3 regions of the Brevibacillus sp. 7WMA2 genome follow, and region 1 is predicted to be linked to each of the others. Evidence: riboswitches for the same ligand, from Rfam matches in the RefSeq annotation. Region 1 holds a riboswitch; each other region holds the start of a gene.
What was found. Region 1 has a riboswitch for cobalamin ahead of metE (5-methyltetrahydropteroyltriglutamate--homocysteine S-methyltransferase). Riboswitches for the same ligand answer to the same signal wherever they lie in the genome.

Region 1 (8,356 bases):
TATACACCTGACCTACTCCGGGCCAGTTAAAAATTTTCTCCGTAATAATTGCTCCTCCAAACAGAGCTGGCAGTTCAAACCCAAGCAAGGTAATCGCTGGTAGCAAAGCATTGCGCAGAGCATGCTTATAGGTAATTACTTTTTCCTTCAGTCCTTTAGCGCGAGCTGTTCGAATAAAGTCCTGACGAATCACTTCTAATATATTGGTACGGAAATAGCGAGTGAGGGAACCGACACTCAACATGGTTAATACTGTGACAGGCAAAATCATGTGCTTCATAACTTCAATCACATAGTCTAGACCTGTAGCATTGCTCCCCGTTGTCAGGATTCCTCCTGGTGGCAGTATTTTTAGGTCAACCGCGAAAATTTTAATCGCTAGCAAACCTACGAAAAACGCCGGCAAGGCCATGGCCGCAAAAACACCGATTGTTACAAGCGAATCAAACCATGAATATTGTCGGCTTGCAGAAAATACACCAATCGAGATGGCAATGATCCAGGTTAATGTGGTGGAGGTGATAGCAATTAAGAAAGAACTCCAGATATATTGACCTAAGATGGTCGTTACAGGCTGCTGATATTGAAGGGAATATCCCAAATCTCCTCGTAATACATTGCCTGCCCAAACAAAATAACGCTCTATAATCGGCTTATCTAAACCGTATAATGCTTTTAGTTCTATTTTTCTCTCAGGACTTAGCTTAGGATTGGTATCAACATAGTCACCGGGAGTCAGCGCAAAGAGAAAAAAGATTAAGAGAGAAGAGCCGATTAAGGTCGGGATCATAATCATCAGTCTTTTGAACATGTAGGTTTTCATGGACAGAGCGCCTCCTAGCTAAAACATAGATGGAAGGGGTACCTTTCATTTGATATAACGAATGAATAATGAAGGAATATGCTCAGTCCTACCTATCAAGTACATAGGGACTGAGCATGTTCGATGGGCGTTTTATTCCACAATTTTCAGATTAGGTAGGCTTGAGCTTATCCCGGTGTAACCGTTTGGTTCAAATCCTTCCACTCGTGCATTATGGCCTGATAAAATCTTTCGATAGTTCAGGAAAATAAAGGGAGGATCGTCGCTTAATGCTTGATAAAGCTCCTTATAAGCTTCCTTACGTTTTTCAATATCAAGTGTCCCTACACTTTTTGCGAGCAGTTCATCTACCTTAGGATTGGAATAACCATGTGTATTCGTAAAACTACCGCCACCTGTAGAAGAAAACTGAACAACACCATCTGATGGATCACCTAGCATGGTAGTAGAAAAGGAAGCAAGGTCGTGATCACCTTTGTCAGTTCTTGCAACAAGCGCTGGATAATCCATTAATTCTGCCTCTAGTTGAACGCCAATTAATTTGTAGTTTTCCTTCGCGATAGGAATAAGAATGTCGCTTACTTTACTTTTCGTTGTCAGATAGTGAAGAACCAGTTTTTTTCCGTCCTTTTCACGGATGCCATCCGAGCCTTCTTTCCAACCTGATTCATCCAGTAGCTGTTTAGCCTTATTCACATCATAATCGTAGGGATTCACATCTTCTGTATACGCCCAGGATACTGGAGATATGGGGACATTAGCTATTTGTGCATAACCTTGATAGGCGGCATCCACAATTTGTTGACGATCAAGCCCATAGATTAGCGCCTGTCTAACACGCTTGTCTTTTAAATAAGGCTTGCTATGGTTAAAGGAAAGATAGCTGTAGGCAGTCGAAGTATAAATATTGATGTTTGCAAAACCAAGGCTCTTTAAAAGCTCCAGATTATCGGCATTTGCAGGGAAGGAGCTATAATCAGTCTCACCTGTTTGGAAAAACTGCGTAGTATCTCCATCGGTTGTTTTATAAATAAAATGCGGAATGGCCGGTTTTCCCTCGTAATAATACTCATTGGCTACGAATCTCACTTCTTGACCGGGGATAAACTTTTCAAATTTATATGGGCCAGCTCCGACTGGTTTTGTATGCAAGGTACGCAGATAGTCAAGCTTACCTGGTTCATAGCCTTTTCCATAATAAGCTTTGGACAGCACGTGACCACCAAGCAGAAGAAGAGATCGAGCGTTTACTTTCTCAGTGGTTATCTTTATTGTCTGTGGGTCGATGACTGTAATTCCCTCAATGGTTTTTGCTTTTCCTTCTTTATAAGCTTTGCCGCCCTTAATGTGTGCTTCGGCGATTTCTGTTTCTCCGTCATACGTTTTATCATGCAAAAGGGTGAGGGTGAAGGCGACATCATCAGCAGTCAAGGGATCTCCATTGCTAAATTTTACATTTTTACGTAGATGGAAGGTGTACGTAAGCTGATCATCGGAAATATCCCATTTTTCTGCCAATTTAGGAACTGGTTTGCCACTCTTATCAATATCAACCAGTGGAGAAAACATCACGGAGGTAACGTTACCGTCATAACCATTGTGATAAAAATATGGATTGAAAACCCCACCTGGTTCAGTTAAAGCTACTACAACCGTATCTTTTCGATTTTTCGCCGATTGAGGCGATTTCGATTTGTCAGTAGCAGCGATAACAGCATCTCCTGCGTTCTGTACCCGTAGTGTTTGAGCCTGAGTATCTGCCTGACCATCGGCTGGAGTATTAGAGGTGGATGGAGCTGCTCCTTCGCTACTGCAACCGACTAATAAGGAAGCTCCTAATAGAAATGTGAAGAATGAATGTATAAAAGCTCTTCTCATGATGCTCCTCCTTATAAATGGGAAAATGTAGACTCATTATATTCTTATAATTCCGATCTGTAAAGTATGAATTAATCGTATTTCTACAATTCCCACTTGAAAAGCTTTTTGACATAAGGCTGGACATGAGCGTAGAGGAAAATAGCGCGTAGAAAAAAACATTTGACCAAATCTCTTACTAGAAATTTGGTCAATTAGCCTTTCATATTCACTTGTAGTGTCTAATTCGTTACGTAGTTAGAAAATCTTCTTCTGTTCCCGATCTGCTTTTAGAATTTCCACTGCTTCACGGAACCGTTGAGAATGTACAATTTCACGTTCACGAAGGAAAGAAAGGCTATCGATTAAATCGACATCATCAGTCATATTAATCAACCATTGATAAGTAGCCCGTGCCTTTTCTTCGGCAGCAATATCCTCATACAAGTCTGCAATAGGATCACCTTTTGCTTGAAAATATGTAGCTGTGAAAGGCACACCGGCCGCATCATGAAAAAACAAAGCCTTATCATGGCTTGCGTAATGTGCGCCAAGACCAGCTTCCTCTAGCTGTTCAGGAGTAGCGTCCTTCGTTAGCTTATATACCATTGTTGCAATCATTTCGAGATGGGCAAATTCTTCTGTGGAAATATCGTTTAAAAGACCAATGACCTTATCAGGAACCGTATAGCGCTGATTCATATAACGTAGCGCGGCCGCTAATTCTCCATCAGCTCCACCGTATTGTTCCATCAAGTACTTTGCCATTTTCGGGTCGCATTTGCTTACGCGAACAGGATACTGTAACTTTTTCTCATAAATCCACATTCAAAATTCCCCCTTTCTAGACCTGCCAAGGCCAAGGTACTTCGTTCCACGACCAAGGGTACTGTGAAAAGCTATTGCCAAAATTCATCAGAGGTCCGAATAAAGATTCATATTCGCGCTTTAGTGTCATACTTTGCTGAGCCATATCGTTGAATTGCCTAATAGCAGTCATATCAGTAGGATGTGTATCAAGATACAGGTTTAGCTCCACTAAAACAAAGTCGATCGCCTGAATTTGGTGAAGCAGCTCATAAAATTGTTGCTGGCGTTCATCCGTAGAAGTATCATGATCGCTCATTTTTATTTGCCTCCCTTGTACGGATTTTCATAAGGCGCATACAGAGCAGGCCAGAGGGTACCTAAGCAAAGAGCTTTGCATGGATCAAATTGCGGTAAATTCGGAGGTTGAAATCCTAAGTAAAGCTGTGGTGGTGTCTCATAAGTTACAATCCGTTGTGGCGGACAAGGATCACATGGACCGATGAAAGGAAAGTATGCCTTTCGATTTCGACTCATATGATTGCCTCCTTTCCTGTAGATGTCCTTATATGCTTATCAACTGGACAAGGAGAGTAGAACAGAAAACATAGGTAAAAAGAGAAGGAATCCCCCTTTTTTCGTGCAATTTGACAAAAAGGGCGGGCAAAATTCAGTTTGCCATGGAAGTGGCAGAAGTTTCCTGCGACAATAGGAAACTGAATTAAATAAAAATATGGAATTTTATGTGAAGTTATATTATGATAGCAAGCATACCTAGAATAAAGGGTAGGTATATATCTTGGTGATATGGATGAATTAAATATGTGGAAATAGGTTCTTTGAACTATGAGTGTCAAGGATGAAAAGGGAAGCACGGTGTAAATCCGTCACGGTCCCGCCACTGTAAAAGAGGAGTCAGTACAAAAAAACCACTGATCAACGAAGGATTGGGAAGGTATGTGCTGATGTGGATTCTTAAGTCAGGAGACCTGCCTATTTCAACAACACTGTGTGACCTACGGGAGATAGGGAGGTGTTAGATAGCTGTGGCAGTTGTACAAGTATATTCACTGCTTGTTCGGGCATCTCTAACCATCTTTTGAACGGGGAGAGATGCTTTTTTGTTTGAGTTGTGTTTTTTACTGAAAATATAACCTGTTTAGGAGGGCGAACAAGCATGAATAAAGGAATAAGTAGCAATTTAGGATATCCACGCATTGGGGAAAATCGCGAATGGAAAAAGGGATTAGAAGCATTTTGGGCCGGGACAATTGAAAAGAAGGAATTTCTTGCCCAAATGCAACAAAGCAGACTCCAGCACCTGCAAAAACAAAAGGAAATAGGGATTGATCTGATCCCGGTCAATGATTTCACTATGTATGATCACATGTTGGATATGGCTGTGATGTTTGGATATGTTCCAAAACGCTATGAATATGCTGGTGGGGTAGTACCTTTGTCCACCTATTTTGCAATGGCACGAGGAAATCAGCATGCAGTTGCTTGCGAAATGACCAAATGGTTTAATACCAATTATCACTACATCGTGCCGGAGTTTCAGGACATCAAACCCGTCCTGACCGAAAATAAACCGCTTCTTGCTTATAAAGAGGCGAAAGAGGAGCTAGGGATTAAAGGAAAACCTGTCATAATAGGACCGTATACCTTTATTAAGCTATCCAAAGGGTTCGATCGGCTCCAGATACCGGCGATTATCCTACAGCTTGTTCCTCTTTATGTGCAGGTTCTAACAGAATTAGCGCAGGAAGGCGTGGAATGGGTTCAGATGGATGAGCCCATTCTAGTAACATCATTATCCGAAGACGAAATGAAGACGATCTCCTACATCTATGAACAGCTTCATGAGGCTGTTCCACAACTACAAATCATGCTACAAACCTATTTTGGCTCCGTTACATTTTACAAAGAAGTGATTAAGCTACCTGTAGCAGGAATTGGATTAGATTTTGTCCATGATGCAGGACGCAGCCTTGAGCAGATCACAACAAATGGTTTCCCTCAGGATAAAGTACTTGGGGCGGGCATCATTGATGGTAGGAACATTTGGCGGGCAAATCTGACTCAAAAGACAAATCTTCTTGCTACAATCAAAGAGCATGTCGATGCATCCCGTATCTGGATTCAGCCATCTAGTAGTCTACTTCATGTTCCAATCAGTCTAAATCAAGAGACACAGCTTGATCCACTAGTTAAAGATTCATTGGCGTTTGCAGATGAAAAACTAATTGAAATCAAGCATATTACAGATTGGTTGCAGAACCGAGAGGAAAGCGTTAAAGAGATTTTTGCTGAGAATCAAACCATTTTAGAACGGGTAGCGAACTCTGTAGCTCGCAATCGCCCACATATACATGAGGCTGTTGCCAGCTTGCAATTAGATCAGATCGGCCGTGCATCTGATTATGAACAACGGCGAAAACAACAACAGCACCAATTACAGTTACCAATTCTCCCTACTACAACGATTGGTAGTTTTCCACAAACAACAGAAGTTCGTCAGGCGAGAAATAAATGGCGGAAGGGGGAATGGTCGGCAGAGAAATATGAGCAATTTTTGCAAGCAGAAATCCGGGAATGGATTGACATACAAGAGAAGGTTGGGCTTGATGTGTTGGTTCATGGGGAATTTGAACGGACAGATATGGTGGAATTTTTTGGCGAAAAACTAGGTGGATTCGCTTTTACTAAAAACGGATGGGTGCAATCCTATGGCTCACGTTGTGTAAAACCACCAGTTATTTACGGAGATGTAGAGTTTATTGAGCCGATGACAGTTAAGGAGAGTATCTATGCACAATCTCTTACAACGAAACCGGTCAAGGGAATGATTACAGGACCTGTCACAATTTTAAATTGGTCCTTTGTGCGTGACGATATTTCCAGACAGCAGGTAACCTATCAAATTGCACTCGCCTTACAAAAAGAAGTAGAGGCGTTAGAAGCTAGTGGGATCACGATGATTCAGGTTGATGAACCAGCACTACGTGAAGGGTTACCGTTAAAGAAAACGGAATGGGAAGCATATTTAGAATGGGCTGTAAAAGCCTTCCGCTTAACGACTTCTACTGTAAAAGACACGACCCAAATTCATACCCATATGTGCTACTGCGAGTTTCATGATTTTATCGATTCTATCAGCGAATTGGATGCAGATGTTATTTCAATAGAAACATCACGCAGCCATGGTGAGCTAATCCATGCTTTCCATAATCATTCCTATCTGAAAGGAATTGGTCTAGGTGTCTATGATATTCATAGTCCCCGCGTTCCAGCTGTAGAAGAAATGATAAAAATGATAGAGAATGCTCTACAGGTCCTTGAACCCAGACAATTTTGGATTAATCCCGATTGCGGTTTAAAAACAAGAGGGCGTAAGGAAACGATCGCTTCCTTAGAAAATATGGTGACTGCTACTCGATTAGTTCGTAACACCATAACAGCTATTCCCTAGGATTTACTAGAGTCGAAGGGGAGAAATGGATTTACCAGAAAAAAGAGTACGAGATTCAAAACATACCTTCACAGATCCTGTGTTTCCCCAATACGAATCATCACAATACAATACTGAAAATAAGTAAAGGACAGAGAAGATAAAGATCAAAAACAACCGGGTTAGTTGATTGGCAGCATTTCTACATGGGGTGATACCCTAAGCACTGAAATGCTGCCATTCTATTTTATATAAGGTTCTATAACGAAGATTCATGTGCTATAAGAAGGGAAACGATAGTTGTTTTCTTACACAAGGAACAATAGAAGAAAATGGATAGTTACAGACTCAGAAACTAGGGCAGCATGATGACAGTCAGAGTCTTTTCAATATTTGGTATGAGTGAAGATTCATCAGAAGTGTTCCAAGCAATAAAACCGTCAGGGCGTAGATTTAGCTCCATTCTAGTTATTTTTTGATCCCTAGGATACAATGTAAGCTGGAATTGTGGAAAATACAACCATTTTCTTCTAACATTTTGTTGGAGAGTAACGTCAACGTGTGAGTAGAGTAATAAAGGTATCAAGTTTACAAAAAAGAGCAAAAAATTTTTACCTACACTTCTAATTGAGAAAGATATTCACTTTCAGTTTTTGATCGTTTATACTTAGCAGTAATGTTTTCATTAGTAGACAAGAGAGAAAAGAGTGATAGATTCGTGTTACGCCGGTTTTTTTCTTATTATCGCCCTTATAAAGGGTTATTTATTTTGGATTTTTCATGTGCCATTATTGCAGGCTTACTAGAATTAGTATTTCCTTTGGCAGTTAATCAATTTGTCGATAAACTGCTTCCGGGGCAAAATTGGTCGCTGATTATTGGGGCTTGCTTTGCTTTGTTGGGAATTTATTTTTTAAACACAGCCCTTAATTTTGTTGTCACATATTGGGGACATATGCTTGGCATTAATATTGAAACGGATATGCGGAAAAAGTTGTTTGATCATATCCAGAAGCTGTCATTCCGGTTTTTTGACAATAACAAGACAGGACATTTAATGTCTCGCATGTCAAATGATTTGATGGAAATTGGAGAGATAGCTCACCATGGGCCAGAGGATTTGTTCATCGCTATCATGACCCTCTGCGGTGCATTTGGTGTCATGTTGTATATTAATTGGCAATTAGCCTTGCTCACATTCCTCGTTATTCCTTTTTTGATTTGGCTAACCGTTTTCTTTAACAAGAAAATGACGGTTGCTTTTCGAAGAATGTTTTCCGATATTGCAGATTTTAATGCGAGAGTGGAGAATAACATTGGTGGCATTCGTGTGGTACAAGCATTTGGTAATGAGGAATATGAGAAAGCTCAATTTGCTGTTAATAATGGTCGTTTTCGTTTGACCAAGCTGCTCTCTT
Region 2 (8,356 bases), 600 kb from region 1:
AGAGCGCTCTAAACTAGGTGCGAACCAAAACCGTCTAGAGCACACAATCAACAACTTGGGAGCAACTGCAGAGAACCTAACAGCTGCAGAATCCCGTATCCGTGACGTTGATATGGCGAAAGAAATGATGGACTTCACGAAAAACAACATTCTTACTCAAGCAGCTCAAGCAATGCTTGCACAAGCTAACCAACAGCCTCAAGGCGTACTTCAATTACTTCGTTAATCTAACGATGATAATGATAAGAGGAGACCTAACGAATCAGTTAGGTCTTTTCTTTTTGTAAAAATGAGTACTATAATCTAAAATCGTTCGAACAAAAAGTTTGAATAAAAAAATATTTTGCTATCCTGTAAAGTTTTATAGAGCAAATCCGATATAAGTAATAGTCACCTAAGTCAAATTTTCTTCAACAATAGGTGCTAAGAGTAGAGCTACTACTAGCCTATAGAGGTGACTGTATCAGTTGTCATTTTGAATGAAGCAACTTTATTTAAAATGAACAACACAACATCATCTTGAACAAATGGATGGTTCAAGAAATGAAAACATGGAGGTAACAAATCATGAGAATCAATCACAACGTATCAGCACTAAACACACACCGTCAACTAGGTGTAAACACTGGCGCATCTGGTAAAAACCTAGAGAAATTGTCCTCTGGTCTTCGCATCAACCGTGCAGGTGATGACGCAGCAGGTCTAGCAATCTCCGAAAAAATGCGTGGTCAAATCCGCGGCCTAGAAATGGCTTCTAAAAATGCGCAGGATGGTATCTCCTTGATCCAAACTGCTGAGGGTGCATTGACTGAAACACACAGCATTCTACAACGTATGCGTGAACTAGCAGTTCAAGCATCTTCTGACACTAATGAAGGCGTAGACCGTCAAAAGCTACAAGCAGAGGTTGATGAGTTGTCTAAAGAAATCAAACGTATTTCTACAGACACAGAGTTCAACAACCAAAAAGTATTGGATGGATCTTTTGAAGACAAAACATTCCATATCGGTGCTAACCAAGGACAAAGCATTAAATTGAGCATCAACGACATGAGCAACACAGAGCTTGGTGTAAATGGCTATCAATCGAAAGAAACAGCTGTTGCAACAGATATTCAAGTTGGAAACACTACTGCAGATAGCTTTAAAGTAGATTTGAAAGTAGAAACAGCAAAAGGTAACGCTGAAGTTAAAGAAACAACAGCAAAAATTGATAAAGATGGAAATGTTATTGTAACATTAAAACAAGATAAAGGTACTACAACGGGTGCAGGTACTACAGGTGCTATCACTGCAACAAAACAAGAAGTAGTAGATGCTCTTAAGAAGATTGGTATCGAAGCTTCTGTTGACACTGTGAAAGCTGGAGACGTACTTACTGCTGCTAGTAGTACAACTATCGCTGCCGCTACAGACAAAGATGACACAAAAGGTGTTAACATCTCTACTCAAAGAGCAGCAGACAAAGCAATCACAACAATCAACAACGCTCTTAACAAAGTATCCGAAGAGCGCTCTAAACTAGGTGCGAACCAAAACCGTCTAGAGCACACAATTAACAACTTGGGAGCAACTGCTGAGAACTTGACAGCTGCTGAATCTCGTATCCGTGACGTTGATATGGCAAAAGAAATGATGGACTTCACGAAAAACAACATTCTTACTCAAGCAGCTCAAGCAATGCTTGCACAAGCTAACCAACAGCCTCAAGGCGTACTTCAATTACTTCGTTAATCTAACGATGATAATGATAAGAGGAGACCTAACGATTCAGTTAGGTCTTTTCTTTTTGTAAATGGGTGCCTTAAATGATCCAAAGCATACGGGATTCATTTACTATCAAAATACTTTCTACCGTGAACAAGATAATCTTGTAAGCAGTACTTATTACCATCTAAAAGAGTTTAGCGATGTTGTAACAGAGAATGACTATATAAAAAGAACAAAAGAACAAAAGAACAAAAGAACAAAAGAACAAAAGAACAAAAGAACAAAAGAACAAAAGAACTAGGGGAGCTGGAAGACTGGCATTGCTTTTCCTCGCTTGTGGCATTGCCGAGGGTAAGGACACACCTTCTGCTCTTTACTTATGAAGAGCAAGCCATTGCTATGGGCTGAAGAGATACTAGCACTGTGCGATTCAGAAAAGGATTTAAAACCATTATATAGGCTAATGTATGGCCTAAAAAAAGAGGAGATTCTTGTCCAAAAGCTGTTTGTAACCAAAGCTGATAAGGCTTCCAGTTAGTAAAATTTGATTGTGTAGTAATGCAGATATAACCAGATTCAGCCGCCACATTGTTGATTTTCATATTTTTTTAGTTTACTAGTTGACAGCATAAAAAAAATAGGGTATGCTTCATATATCTCAAATTTAAGATATTAAAAAGTGAGACATGTTGAATTATTTTTTGTAAAAGGTAAGATAAAATAATAAAGGAAAGGAGAGAAGAAAATGCAGGACAAACAGGGAAAGCAAACGGACATGATTACGGATGTTAATAAAGCTCAAGAGCAATCTCTCCATTTGTTCGTTGTCTTATCTCGCGCCTTTAACTGGACGTCTGCTCATGTTCAGAAGGATATTCGAGAATATGGATTAAATCCGACTGAATTTGGTGTGCTAGAATTGTTATTTCACAAAGGCAGGCAGCCTCTACAGCAAATTGGAGATAAGATTTTAATCTCTAGCGGAAATATTACTTATGTGGTTGATAAGCTAGAAAAAAAAGGTTATTTGCTTCGTAAGCCCTGTCCGAATGATCGACGCGTGATCTATGCGGAATTAACACAAGCAGGAGAGCAATTTCTCCAAGAGATTTTTCCAAAGCATCGAGAAAAGCTAGCAGAAGCAATGAGTGGACTGTCTCCTGAAGAAAAAGAGATTACCATCACCTTGTTAAAAAAGCTAGGGAAGTCAGCCGAAATGAATTTTGTAGATAAGTAGCTGAAAACAGATGCGATAATAAAAAGAAGCATATTATCCATCTTTCTCATATATCTTTAATTGAAGATACTTAAAACAAAACATATTCCTGAGGAGGAAAAAGAAAATGAATGCAGGACTTTTACTTATTCGATTAGTTGTGGGACTTTTATTTATTGGTCATGGTACACAGAAATTATTTGGATGGTTTGGTGGGCATGGCTTAAAGGGAACAGCGGGTTGGTTAGAATCAATCGGTATGAAACCCGGCTTGTTAATGGCTTTCATGGCAGGAGCCAGTGAAATTGTTGGAGGATTGCTCTTTGCATCTGGTGTGTTTACTTGGGTAGGTGGAGCATTAATCGCTGTTACTATGCTGATCGCTATCTTTACTGTACATGGAAAAAATGGATTGTGGATTACTCAGAACGGTATGGAATACAATCTGGTATTGCTAGCGGTAGCTATCGGCGTTGCGTTGATTGGTCCAGGTGCATATGTTTTATTTGCATAAGTTTTGCCTAAGGACGGACCTGAAAAGAAAGGTATCCAGATTCACGTACTCTATTGTATGATAATGAGGGATAACGTAAAACAATGCCGCTATTTTATAGGTCTAAATAAGTGTGATTAGAAAAGAACTGACAAAGAAAAGCAGAATGAATTCGGTACAAAAAACAAGGGGAGCGAGTAAGTGTAGAGAAAACGCTCTTTCTCCTCCCCTGTAACAATTTCGATACATACATGAAATGAGGGAGTTTACATGAGTGAATTTACAAGCCTAGTGAAAAGTCGACGTTCCGCAAATAATTTCATGGAAGGGGTAGAAATTACCCGACCCGAGCTTGAAGAGATCTTTACTTTGGCTAAATATGCTCCTTCTGCTTTTAATCTTCAGCATACACATTATCTTGTCGTAACGGATCCAGTCTTGAAAGAAAAAATTTATGAATCCTGCAAGCAGTATAAGGTGCATTCAGCTTCAGCGGTCATTTTGGTGTTGGGCAATCGTTACGCTTATCAAGCGGTGGAAAAAATAAACGAGGGAATGCATCATCTCGGAATTTTGAGCAAACAAGAGCTAGATCGTACCGTTGAGACTGTTACAGGGATATATGAGGGTAAGGGTGAATCCTTTATGAAGGAAGATGCCATTCGTAATGCAAGCCTTTCTGCGATGCTATTCATGCTATCTGCGAAAGATAAAGGCTGGGATACGTGTCCGATGATTGGATTTGATCCAGGTGCTATTAAGGAAATTTTAGAAATTCCTGATGGATATGAAACAGTCATGATGATTACTATCGGAAAAGAAAAGCTCTCAAGCCAACGTCCACGCGGCTATCGTAAGCCGAACGGAGAGTTTGTAAGCTACAATGGTATGTGATTTCTATGAAAACATTGCTAAAGCTGTTAATGGGACATGCTGTGGCAATGTTTTTTTACTGTAGAGGAATTGGCGCTTTTTATATATGAGCCTGATCCTAGATGCATCCTCTTAAGCCTTTCTGGACAAAAGTGTTCCATCTTATGAGCAGAATTAAAGAAGGGCTTTAATTTCATATAGCGTAAACTTGGAATAACGAATATAATTTGTTCTAGGTAAACTTTTTGTCCTACTTTCAAAATAAGGATATAAAGTGAATATTTCCAAGGAAAAACTACATATGGTAATGGAATAGGTGTATTTGTTTCATAACGGATACTTAAAAGAGAAGCCGGTGTAAATCCGGCACGGTCCCGCCGCTGTAAGGGGGAGTCTTATGCAAATATGTCACTGGATCATATCTGGGAAGACGCATGGAGATGATGAACCCAAGTCAGAAGACCTGCCTATTCTAGAAATGCTGTTAGACCTACGGGGAGATAGGGAGGTGTTTTGAATGCTAAAAGACCGATGTGATGTGTTCATAAACGATAGGCATTTCTGACCTTTTTAATCTGGTTGGTAATGTTTTTTTGTGTTTTAACATTTTTAGAATAATTAAATTATATAAAAGGTGATAAAAATGTATTTGAAACGGTCTGCATTTATTACTTCTTTTGTTGGACTAGTAGCGCTGCTAACAATCATTATCGCTGGCTGTGGTAACACAACAAAAGAAGGAGAAAATAGAGCAACTCAAGATAGTTCAAAAGTTCTTACGTTTTCCTGGTCTGGAGATATCGGAGACGTAAATCCTCATACCTATTTTCCGAATCAATGGTTCTCACAAGCTATGGTATATGAATCTCTCGTTTACTACGGTGAAGGCGGGGAGCTTAAACCGTGGCTGGCCCAAAGCTGGGATGTATCGAAGGATGGAAAAGAATACGTGTTTCATCTAAGAAAAGATGTTACATTTTCGGATGGATCGCCGTTTAATGCTACAATCGTGAAGAAAAATTTCGATACGGTTTTAGCTAATGCTCCCCAACATGAATGGATGGAATTAATAAATCAAATTAAAAGTACTGAGGTAGTGGACGATTTTACGTTTAAATTAATTTTGAACAAGCCATATTACCCTACTCTTCAGGAGCTTACGTACATCAGACCTTTACGATTTGTAGGAGAAGCTGCCTTTCCTGATAGCCAAAACACATTTAAAGACGGGCTCAAGTCACAGATTGGGACAGGTCCATGGGTACTAAGCGAATATAAGAAAAATGAAAGGGCTGTCTTTACAAGAAACGAGAAGTATTGGGGCGAGAAACCGAAAGTCGATAAGGTGATTGTTAAAGTCATACCTGACGGTGAATCGAGAGTTCTCGCTTTTGAGAAGAAGGACATTGATTTGATTTTTGGGAACGGAGTCATAAGCCAGGATTCGTTCCGGTTTCTGAAGGAATCGGGAAAATATGAAACCAAATTATCAGAACCTACGGCTACAAGGGCGTTACTCTTTAATACGAACAGAGAAGCTCTTAAAGAGCGTAACTTACGTCTAGCTATCCAGCATGCCTTTGATAAGCAGGCTGTCATCGATCATATCTTTTACGGCACAGAAAGAAAAGCTGATACGTTATTTGCACCTACCATTCCATATACGAAGATTGATGTAAAACCGTATGAACACGATGAAGAAAAAGCAAAACAATTGTTGGATGAAGCGGGCTGGAAACAAGTAAATGGCAAACCATTTCGAGAGAAGGCTGGAAAAACGCTACAATTGGAGCTAATGTTTATTAGCTCAGACAACATCCAGAAGGCGATTGCCGAATATACCCAAGGCGAGTTTAGAAAATTAGGGATAGATATGAAGCTGACAAGTAAGGAAGAAGAGGATTTTTGGGCCACAGCCAATGAAGGCAGCTTTGATTTATTATTTACGGCAAGCTGGGGTGTTCCGTTTGATCCACATTCCTACTTATCTGCTATCACAACACCTTCGGAAGGTGGCAGTCCGGATTACAAAGCTCTATCAGGGCTACCAGGCAAGAAAGAATTAGATAAAAAAATCAAGGAAGTATTAGTAAGTACAGACGAAGCACACAGAAAGATGCTTTATACAGATATTTTAACAACATTGCACGAACAGGCTGCTTACTTACCAATATCTTATCAATCTAATATAGCGGTCTATCATAAAAATCTGAGCGGGGTTCATTTCTTGCCTCAAGAATACGAAGTTCCTTTCACTACCATTGATATGAAGTGAAGTGGGGTTATGTAAAAACGGCAAAGGAGTAGTAAATGGGTTGGTTTATTGTTAAACGTCTCACAAGTTTACTGCCAATATTATTGGGAATTTCTCTGATCACTTTTATTCTGCTCCACTTAACCCCTGGGGATCCGGCCGTAGCTTACTTGAGGGCGTCACATATTCCTCCAACAGATGAGGCAGTGGCTTCCCTTCGAGCAGAGCTAGGGCTGGACAAGCCCCTGTATATCCAGTATGTAAATTGGTTAGGAAAAGTGGTTCAATTGGATTTAGGGGTTTCTTATGTGTCGAAGAAATCTATATGGGATGAAATTATTCTCCATTTCTCCCCAACGCTGCAACTTGCATGTGCTTCATTACTCCTGATTGTTTTTATTAGTTTACCTTTAGGAATGATTTCTGCCCTTTACAAGGGAAAATTAATTGATCAGGTTAGCAGGATGCTTGCCTTTGTAAGCGTCTCGATGCCTGCTTTTTGGCTCGGATTTCTATTCATCTATTTTTTATCGGTAAAGTTAGATTTATTTCCCGTATTGGGAAGAGGAACTTTTGCCCATCTAGTGCTTCCGGCCCTGACATTGGCTTTTCCTTATATAGGTACGTACATGCGCTTGCTTCGCACCAGTATGCTAGAAAACTTGAATGAGCCATTTGTCGTGTATGCGAGAGCGCGAGGGCTGCGAGAAAGTCTAATCATTGGTAGACATGTGTTTAAAAAATCCTTATTACCTGTGTTAACTGGACTTGGCATGAGCATTGGAAACATGCTAAGCGGAGCCGTTATTGTTGAGACCGTCTTTGCATGGCCTGGTATGGGCTCCTTGTTTGTCACTTCTATTTTACACCGTGATTATCCGATGATTCAGAGCTGTTTATTGTTTATGGGTGTGATCTTTGTCGTCTGCAATCTCCTTGTGGATATTGCATATGCTTTCCTAGATCCCCGGATAAAATGGGAAGGAGAGCAATAAGCGTGTTGAAAAAATTGAAGCAAAAGCTACTGTCACAAAAGCTACTGTCACAAAAGCTCATGATCATTTGCAGCATGATTATCATCCTCATGATACTCTTAGCACTGTTTGCTCCTTTTTTGTCTCCAAATGATCCGAATCTAGTTGATATCACGCAAAAGCTACAAGGCCCTTCCTCGAAGTTTCCGTTAGGGACAGATCATTTAGGCAGATGTATATGGTCTCGACTGATCTTTGGAACACGAACCTCACTGGGGACAGCTTTTTTTGTCATGGGATTTACCATGCTAATTAGTCTTCCAGTTGGGATTTTTGCAGGCTATAGAGGTGGTTGGGTTGATTATCTGTTCATGCGAATTTGTGATATTTTCATGGCTTTTCCAAGCTTGCTTCTGTCATTAGCTTTGATTGGAATCCTCGGGCCCGGTCTGGGGAATATGATTTTTGCCATGGTGCTTGTCCAATGGGTGTTTTATGCGCGAATCATTCGAGGAATGGTTCTTAGTGTGAAGGAGCAACCCTTTATCTTAGCAGCAAAAGTGTGCGGAACACCAAAGCTGGTCATTGTTCTAAAGCATATCTTACCCACCATTATATCGCAGGTGGTCGTTTTAGCTTTTATGGACATTGGAGGAGTTGTTTTAGCTATTTCTGGTCTCTCATTTCTGGGTCTTGGCATACAGCCGCCAGGAGCGGAGTGGGGAATGATGATCAATGACAGTAAACCGTTTTTTAGAAATAACCCTTCCTTGATGCTGTATCCAGGGATGATGATCTTACTTGTCGTGATCGCTTTCAACCTGTTCGGAGAAGCC
Region 3 (8,356 bases), 410 kb from region 1:
AGGTTTCTATGGCTTGTGTTTTCTTATAGGCGATCACATGTCCGTGAAGTCGCTGGCATAAAGTGGTCTTCCCACATCCTGTATTACCGGTTAGAATAATTTTTTTCATAACTACGTTCTCGTTATCTTCGTAGCTGAAAATCCTAAAATATTCTGTAAGCCAAGCAATACTTCATTTAGCGCGGATTCCACAGAGGATACATCACCTGTAATCACCACTGATCCACTAAAACGATCCACAAAGCCGATTAGCACTCCAGCAGCTTTTGTTGCTATGTCAGCAGCGATAATCGAAGCTTCACTTGGGGTAATGGTCAAAATACCAATTGCATCCTTCGTATCGCTACCTAATCCTAGCTTTTTATAAATATCTGCATTCGGATTAGCTATGATATGAGCTAGTGTGACTTGTTTACCTGGTACATACTCCTGAATGACACGTTGTTTCTCGTTGTTTTGGCTCATAAATCTCATCCCATCTGCTTGAAAAAACATTAAAAACACATAAAGGCCCCTTAAAAAATACACTCGGCAATTTTTAAGGAGCCTCTTCGCTCTCAACTGAAATTCTTAACACGTCATTGTGTTAATTTCACTATATTTGAACTTGTAAACGATGTCAATACTTCATTAGACTAATTTCGACAAAATATTCGCTACTGAAACATTTTGTTCAAAATTCCAATAACATCTTCTTCCGTTGGCACACGTGGATTTGTTTTTGTACATCCATCCTTAAGCGCGCCTTCTGCAATCGCATTTCTCATTTCTTCCAGTTGCTTATACTCTATGCCACAATCCCGCAAATTCGTTGGCATTTTCAATTGTTTTTGCAATTGCTTGATTGCATTAATTAAGCTGCGCACTCCACTTCTCGTATTGCTTGCTGGAAGACCTAAGGTTTTAGCAATAGCTACGTATCTCTTAGCGGTCGCCTGATTTTCACTCTGACCATATCCTGTTCCACAATTCGCATTGAATTCGATGACATGTGGAAGCAGTAAGGAATTCATGCGACCATGAGGAATGTGGAACTTAGCTCCAGCTACATGGGCAATTCCGTGATTGAGGCCTAGTGATGTAACATTAAAGGCCATTCCTGCAAGGCATGAAGCATTGTGCATTTTTTCACGTGCCTCTAAATCATTACCATCCTTGTATGCTCTTACTAAATATTCAAAGACAAGCTTCATCGCCTTTTCCGCAAGAGCATCAGAAATATCATTTGCTTTTGTAGACACAAACGCCTCGATAGCATGCGTCAAAACATCCATTCCCGTATCGGCTGTAATAAAATCAGGGACGCTTTTTACTAGCTCTGGGTCTAAAATAGCTTCTTCTGGCGTCATATCATTCGACACTAGAGGGTACTTAATATTTTTTTGCTGATCACTAATAACAGAAAATGCGGTTACCTCTGATCCTGTTCCACTTGTTGTCGGAATGGCAATGAAAGGAAGGTCTTTTTGATTCGACACTTGTTTCGCAAAATATTTCATTGCTTTCGCTGCATCGATAGCTGAGCCTCCTCCTAGTGCAACAATCGTATCCGTTTCAAACTCACTAAGGGCTTTCATTCCACTTACAACAACCTCGATTGGCGGGTCTGGAACGATATCACTAAAAACCAAGTGCTTATTACTCGCGTCAATCTGGTCAATGACATGCTGAATCATTCCCGATTGAACCATAAAAGGGTCTGTGACAATAAAAATTCGTTTTTCTTTCAGATCCTGCAGGCGATGTAGTGCGCCTTGTCCCATGTAAATATCTGTTTTAAAACTAACCTTATCCATGCTGACACCTCCATTTGGAATAAAAAAAGAGGCTTTTTAGAAGGGAGCATACCCTTTAAAAGCCTCTTTGCTATCTACATAAGTAACACGTCTTTGTGTAACCTGTATTCTGTTTTCTACCAATACTGTACTACTATATTTACCATATAGTCAACTATGTATTGATTGTTATTTTTAAAAACACTATACACGTCTTTGTGTATAAAAACCTTTTGCATCAAAGGTTTGATATGATTCGGCAAGCACTGCATTGTGCCTGTTCAGTTGTCAAGACTTAGCAAAATGTTGATTTATCAATTTGTGCAACAAAGGAAGTAAAAGAGGTGTGAGTACGAAATAAAAAACGAAATTCCCAATTGCATGCATCGTATCATAGGGGACTCCTGCTAGATAATAAGCAAGAAAATAAGTTGAATCATAAAGCGGTACCTGACAAAGAGAGTTAACAAACCCGTAAAGCATTCCTGTAAATCCGGCGTATATGGCCATCACGAACAAGGAAAGCTTTGGAAACACAGGACGTATAAATATACCGGTTACTACGACAATTATACAGTATGCAATGATCTGCGGGATAATCCAAATCCCGATCCCTAGGACCATATTTGACAAAATCATCACAATTATCGCAAGCAACAAACCATATCGAAGTCCCATCAGAATTGTCATAAGAATGACAAATGTTGTCACGGGCTGTACGTTAGGTATGGACGACAGTGCAATCCGACCAGCAACAGACAAGGCAGCTAAGATAGCTAGCAACGTTATGCCTCTTACACTAGATAGGGATGCTTTGTGTATTTGATGGTTAGGAGGCATGTAAATCCCACTTAATGACATCGCCATCTTTGACTTTAAGATCCTTGGCTCCTGTAACCGCTGGTGCTCCGTTCACTTCGTATAACCAATACTTTTTCTCTGCTGGATTTTGCTTCACATCCTCAATTGACGTGATAAATCCATTATCGTCTTCCACTTTAAAATTGGTTTTCATCAACTCATACAAGGTTTGATCCCCTTTGAATTGAATTGTTTTTTCAGCAATTTTGGTTTTGCCCTGATCGCTTGAAACTTCCACAACGATCTTGTTTTCAACCTTTTCTTCTGCTGATGTGTTTTGCGCTACTTCATTATTTGAACAACCCACTACACTTACCAGCGCAAGTGCAATAAGTAAGGCGATTTGACAAACTCTTCTTACCATTTCCGCTCCTTTCTCCATAAAAAAATCTAGTGAGGCGGGAACATCACTAGACTTGGACTAACCACTTTCGCCTCGAAATGGTTAGCCTTTCAGTAGTTTTTAGGTAAAAGACCTGACTTAAGACCGGAAAACAGTCTATCACAGTGGCGGGACCGCGTTGGATTTGCACCAAACTTCCATTACCTAAAACTATTATTATTTACATGAATGAGATGTGACCCATTTGAAAATATTATAGCACAAGAAATGGACTTGACAATCATGCTGTTGTGACAAAATATAGTTGTATTCTTCCATATTTTAAGACAGGTGACGTAAAATTCCCCGAGCAATATGAACGCCGCATGCTCCTGCTTGCGCAAGTCCTCGCGTTAAACCTGCTCCATCGCCGCCTGCATATAAACCACTAATTTCTGTTTCAAAGTGCGGATTCAAATATGGACGTGCTGAATAGAATTTCGCTTCTACTCCATAAAACAGCGTGTGTTCACTTGCAATACCCGGCGTAACATGATCGAGTGCCTCTACCATTTCAATTAAGCTTTTCATTGTATTATATGGTAATACTAGGCCGAGATCACCTGGTACGGCTTCTTTTAACGTTGGCTCAATAAATCCCTCTTTCAGTCGTTTTTCTGTCGAACGCCGCCCACGTTTTATATCGCCAAAGCGCTGTACAATCACGGAGCCGTTAGAAAGATCATTCGCTCGCCTTGACACCTCTTTCGCGTATTCGTTTGGCTTATCAAATGGTTCTGTAAAGACATGAGACACAAGCAGAGCAAAGTTCGTGTTAGGGGACCCCAGCTTCTCATCCTTGTATGCATGCCCGTTAGCCGCCATCACACCGCTGTGATTTTCTACAACAACATGACCGCTTGGGTTAGAACAAAAGCTTCGTACAATTTGATCCGTAGAAGATTTGAACAAGAACTTCCCTTCATATAGATGCTTATTGATTTCTTCCATGACTACATTGGTTGTTTCTACACGAACCCCCACATCTACTTGATTGTTACTTAATCGTAGGCCCTGTTTTTTCAAAATCTCACCGAACCATTGCGAGCCGTCTCGGCCAGGAGCAATAACGATTTTGTTCGCTCGGTACTCCTGACCCTTTTTACAGGTAATTCCGCGAATTTCTTTACCACTTTCCGTTTGCTCAACAATGATATCTTCCACTTCCTGCTTAAAAAGCATTGTAATTTTTGATTCTAGCTCTTCGCAGATACTCTTCAAAATCTCCAAGTTTTGTTCCGTACCTAAATGACGGACATTTGCACGCAGTAGTTTCAGTCCAACTGCTTGCCCCTTACGTTCTATATCACGGACAGCCTCCGTGGTTGGATCGGTTATATTGGGAGTTGCTCCGTGTTTTAAATTAATATCATCAACATATTTAATCAGCTCAAGCACTTCAGAAGGTGCTAAATAATCGGTCATCCAGCCACCGAATTCTGTCGTGATGTTAAATTTTCCATCTGAATAAGCTCCTGCTCCACCAAATCCGTTGGTAATTGAGCAGGCTGGCAAGCAACCACTAAAATCCTTTCGACCTGCTGGAGGCGGACATTTACTAATTTTTTTCTCAAGGATGGGACAGCGACGCGAGTAAATATTATGTCCTTTTTCAATCAACAGGATCTGTAAATCAGGTTTTTTATGGATCAATTCATATGCCGTAAAAATTCCTGCTGGACCAGCTCCGACAATGATAACATCATAATTCATAGATGTTGCCCCCTTGAAAATGTTAGGAAATTACAAGCCTTATTGATTATAACATTCCTTTTTAAATAATCAAGAAACAATCCGAACATTTTTATCTAATATTTATTTTTTGTTCGTATTATTCATTTGTAATTGTTCTTGGGAAAAAGTTTAATGAAACGATATTTCCTTCTTAATCCCTTCATTTCTAGATTGATATATAAGACAGAAAATTAGTACAATGATTAAAAAGACGAAAAAGGAGAGAACCTACTCGTGCATACTGAACCAATTCTTACTTTAAACAAGGTAAGCTGGAACATTCATTCTCAAGAGCATTGGTGTCTACTCGGTCTAAATGGATCAGGTAAATCAACCATCCTCCAGCTTCTAAACGGCTATATATGGCCTACTTCTGGAGAAATTGAGGTTCTTGGGAAAAAGTTCGGTACCTATGACTTGCGACAGTTACGCAAAGAAATCGGCCTTGTCAGTAGTTCTCTGCAACAACAGCTTCGAGGCGGCGATACCGCGCTAGAGATTGTATTATCTGGTAAACACGCTTCTTTAAGCCTTTACGAGCCAAAGCTTCAAGAAGAGATAGAGCAGGCAAAAGCTCTATTAGAACAATTTGGTTGTACTCATTTAGAGCATCGTCCCTATCAGGTTTTGTCACAAGGCGAACGTCAGCGTATTTTATTAGCCCGTACCCTAATGGCATCCCCACGATTGTTGATTTTAGATGAGCCTACAACGGGTCTTGATTTTATAGCACGTGAACAATTATTACTGTACATTGAAACAATAGCGAAACAGCCTAATTCTCCCACCATTATCTACGTCACCCATCATATAGAAGAAATTTTGCCTTGTTTTACTCATACGCTCTTACTCAAGAATGGGAGCATTTTTGATTCTGGTCAGACACAAGACATGCTTGGTCCAGAGCTTTTATCCCGTTTCTTTGAGATCGAGATTCAGCTTGAACACGCTATGGGCCGGCATTGGTTGTTTTGTAAAGAGCCTGTCGGCAAGCGTCCCTGATGAGCTTTATCTATCAAAAAGAAAATTTTATAGGTAAAAACAAAAAGATATCCATATAAGTAAGCAGAACTATATATAGAAGGACAAAAACAAAGGATTGATTTTATGATGTGCGGGATTAAAAACAAAGCATAAACAAAGAGACTTACTGCTTACCATGCACCGGCAAACTATTATGGACAGAATAGAACAGGATTTGTTGAAGGATTCGAATATTTTGTCCGTGTTTTATAGAGGGTCAATTGGCAACCAAAATACCGATCTGTACTCTGACATTGATCTTGGTATCGAGCGGAAGATATGCAGCCCTCCATCTGGTTACAAGCTGAGAATTTGGAGTGGGTCGATGAGATTTTAAATCTGATTCTTTAAACATATTCCATATAGGGCAGCTATTTGCTGCTCTTCTTTGCATTGGGAGAAAGAGAATTCTTTTTACTTGGTTTGTTTTTTCTAAAAAATTTTTTGATTGCTGGTTAAATGATACTCCTCCATCAAAGAATAACTACTGATGTGGAAAAAAGCATTGAACCACTGGGTGAAGCTTGTTACAATGAGTCCTTGTAACAACTTCATACACTCTTCGCGGTTCGAGATCTCCCGCGTTATCAAAACTAGGAGGATACATGTTTAATTTATGGTTTGGGATTGGCTTTGTGCTAGTCAATTTTGTCTTATTCTTATTATGCTATCGTTTTTTTGGCAAAGTAGGCTTATATGCTTGGATTGGATTTGCTACCGTGCTGGCCAACATTCAAGTAGTGAAAATCGTTGAGCTGTTTGGTTTTGCCATGACGCTTGGAAATACGATGTATGCAACTATCTATCTATGCAGTGACCTGCTCAATGAAAAATATGGGCAAGAGCAAGCGAAAAAAGCTGTCTGGTTTGGCTTCTTCACGCTAATTGCCACAACCATTATCATGCAGATGGCCCTTAGATTTGTACCTCATCCAGATGGGCTGGCGAAGCAGGATGCCTTAGCCATGATTTTTGGCATTATGCCTAGACTGGTAATTGCTAGTTTAACGTCATATTTTATTAGTCAGTTTTTAGATGTCCGTATCTATACTTTCTTAAAGAAGATATGTCCGAAACCAAATCAATTATGGATTCGAAATAACGGAAGCACTTTAATTAGCCAATTAGTTGATACCGTACTCTTCTGCACCATTGCTTTTTTAGGGGAACTACCTATGGATACTTGGTTTGACATTTTACTCACAACCTATCTGATTAAATTCGTAGTTTCGGCTGCTTCTACACCGATTTTATATATAGCGCGTAATTTTACGTTTACCAAAGAAAGCTAAGTATTCATTACTAGCTATCCTCTGAAAATCAAAAGTCCGTTTGTACATGAAAATCCATGTTGCAGGCGGACTTTTGATTTAGTTCATATAATGTTATAATTTTCTGATAAAATGAGGAGGTATTAGTATGCTTGGCTTTTATAACCGTTTATCTTCAGAAGTATATGATTTGGATAAACCAATTGGTCATTCCTTTGGTGATGTAGAATTTTATAAACAAAGATTACTCCTACATAAAGGAAAAATCCTTGAACCTGCTGTAGGTACAGGTCGTATACTTATTCCACTCTTGGAAAGTGGTTTACAGGTAGAAGGATATGATAGCTCCCCAGAAATGCTTCGAATCTGTCAGAATAACTGCCAAAAAAAGGGACTATCTCCAACCCTGTTTGAAGCAACGATGGAAACTTATGCATCACCTACCCTGTATCAGGCCATTATTATACCCGCTGGAACATTTTTATTGATTCATGAGAGAGAAGCATCCATCAAAGCCTTACAAAACTTTTATCACAGTCTGGAAAACGGCGGAAAATTAATCATTGATCTTTTTTTACAAACAGAGTTCAGCTTTGGAACGATCTCAACAAGAACATGGACATGTGATAACGCTGATGTGATCACATATCAAGATACTTTGGTTGAGGTAGATTATATTAATCAATATAGTATTTCTTACGGTCGATATGAAAAGTGGCGTAATGGAACTCTAGTAGAAACTGAGCTAGAACGTTTTCCCCTACGTTGGTACGGCGTAGAGGAATTTAGAATGATTCTTGAAAAAATTGGATTTCAGCAGATTATCATTTCAGCTGATTATCAGTTCCAGGCATATCCAACCAACACAACGAAAATCATTACCTTTGAAGCGATTGCTAACAAGGCGGGAAAAGCTGACAAGAATGTTAAAACTGATGCTATCAGCTATGACATGTAACACTTCGTTATTAGGAAAGCGACCGTTCGAATGTTCCCAATCGGACGGTTCTTTGCCTTTACCGTTTCGGCAAGAAGATATGAATCGACCTCATATTTTTCACAATTGATACTATCCTTTTTGTATAATCCGTATCCTGAAAGATCGTTTTATATCCTAGCAACAAAACGATGATAATAACGAAAAAACCCCACTTTTTCATACACAGCTTCCCCTTTCATCCTATAGGATAGGGACAACTGTTTAAAAAATAAGCAGGGTAAATCTAAAATAATTCTTAATTTATTCGGTTAGTCTTTAAAATCTTGGGTCTTTTGATGAAAATTCTGCGGTAAACGCACTTTAAAACATG

Region 2: another riboswitch for cobalamin. It lies ahead of nikA (nickel ABC transporter substrate-binding protein); the one in region 1 lies ahead of metE (5-methyltetrahydropteroyltriglutamate--homocysteine S-methyltransferase).
Region 3: another riboswitch for cobalamin. It lies ahead of GOP56_RS05975 (DUF4430 domain-containing protein); the one in region 1 lies ahead of metE (5-methyltetrahydropteroyltriglutamate--homocysteine S-methyltransferase).

The regions. Positions count from the first base shown of each region.
Region 1 covers NZ_CP048799.1:1,244,995-1,253,350, reverse strand. Annotated here, with positions in the region: gene GOP56_RS04830 (ABC transporter permease) at 1-823, opposite strand, end outside; gene GOP56_RS04825 (ABC transporter substrate-binding protein) at 956-2,701, opposite strand; gene GOP56_RS04820 (manganese catalase family protein) at 2,939-3,508, opposite strand; gene GOP56_RS04815 (spore coat protein CotJB) at 3,525-3,806, opposite strand; gene GOP56_RS04810 (spore coat associated protein CotJA) at 3,809-4,024, opposite strand; cobalamin riboswitch at 4,303-4,499, shown strand; gene metE (5-methyltetrahydropteroyltriglutamate--homocysteine S-methyltransferase) at 4,665-6,959, shown strand; gene GOP56_RS04800 (ABC transporter ATP-binding protein) at 7,657-8,356, shown strand, end outside.
Region 2 covers NZ_CP048799.1:1,845,521-1,853,876, reverse strand. Annotated here, with positions in the region: gene GOP56_RS06880 (flagellin N-terminal helical domain-containing protein) at 1-226, shown strand, start outside; gene GOP56_RS06875 (flagellin N-terminal helical domain-containing protein) at 568-1,734, shown strand; gene GOP56_RS06870 (MarR family winged helix-turn-helix transcriptional regulator) at 2,456-2,947, shown strand; gene GOP56_RS06865 (DoxX family protein) at 3,054-3,440, shown strand; gene GOP56_RS06860 (nitroreductase family protein) at 3,690-4,313, shown strand; cobalamin riboswitch at 4,590-4,778, shown strand; gene nikA (nickel ABC transporter substrate-binding protein) at 4,936-6,567, shown strand; gene nikB (nickel ABC transporter permease) at 6,603-7,541, shown strand; gene nikC (nickel ABC transporter permease subunit NikC) at 7,544-8,356, shown strand, end outside.
Region 3 covers NZ_CP048799.1:1,657,033-1,665,388, forward strand. Annotated here, with positions in the region: gene GOP56_RS05955 (EutP/PduV family microcompartment system protein) at 1-109, opposite strand, end outside; gene GOP56_RS05960 (BMC domain-containing protein) at 112-465, opposite strand; gene GOP56_RS05965 (1-propanol dehydrogenase PduQ) at 657-1,796, opposite strand; gene GOP56_RS05970 (ECF transporter S component) at 2,064-2,558, opposite strand; gene GOP56_RS05975 (DUF4430 domain-containing protein) at 2,605-3,000, opposite strand; adenosylcobalamin (AdoCbl) riboswitch at 3,052-3,204, opposite strand; gene GOP56_RS05980 (NAD(P)/FAD-dependent oxidoreductase) at 3,301-4,731, opposite strand; gene GOP56_RS05985 (ABC transporter ATP-binding protein) at 4,987-5,754, shown strand; gene GOP56_RS05990 (queuosine precursor transporter) at 6,381-7,067, shown strand; gene GOP56_RS05995 (class I SAM-dependent methyltransferase) at 7,195-8,004, shown strand; gene GOP56_RS06000 (hypothetical protein) at 8,063-8,206, opposite strand; gene GOP56_RS06005 (sensor histidine kinase) at 8,295-8,356, opposite strand, start outside.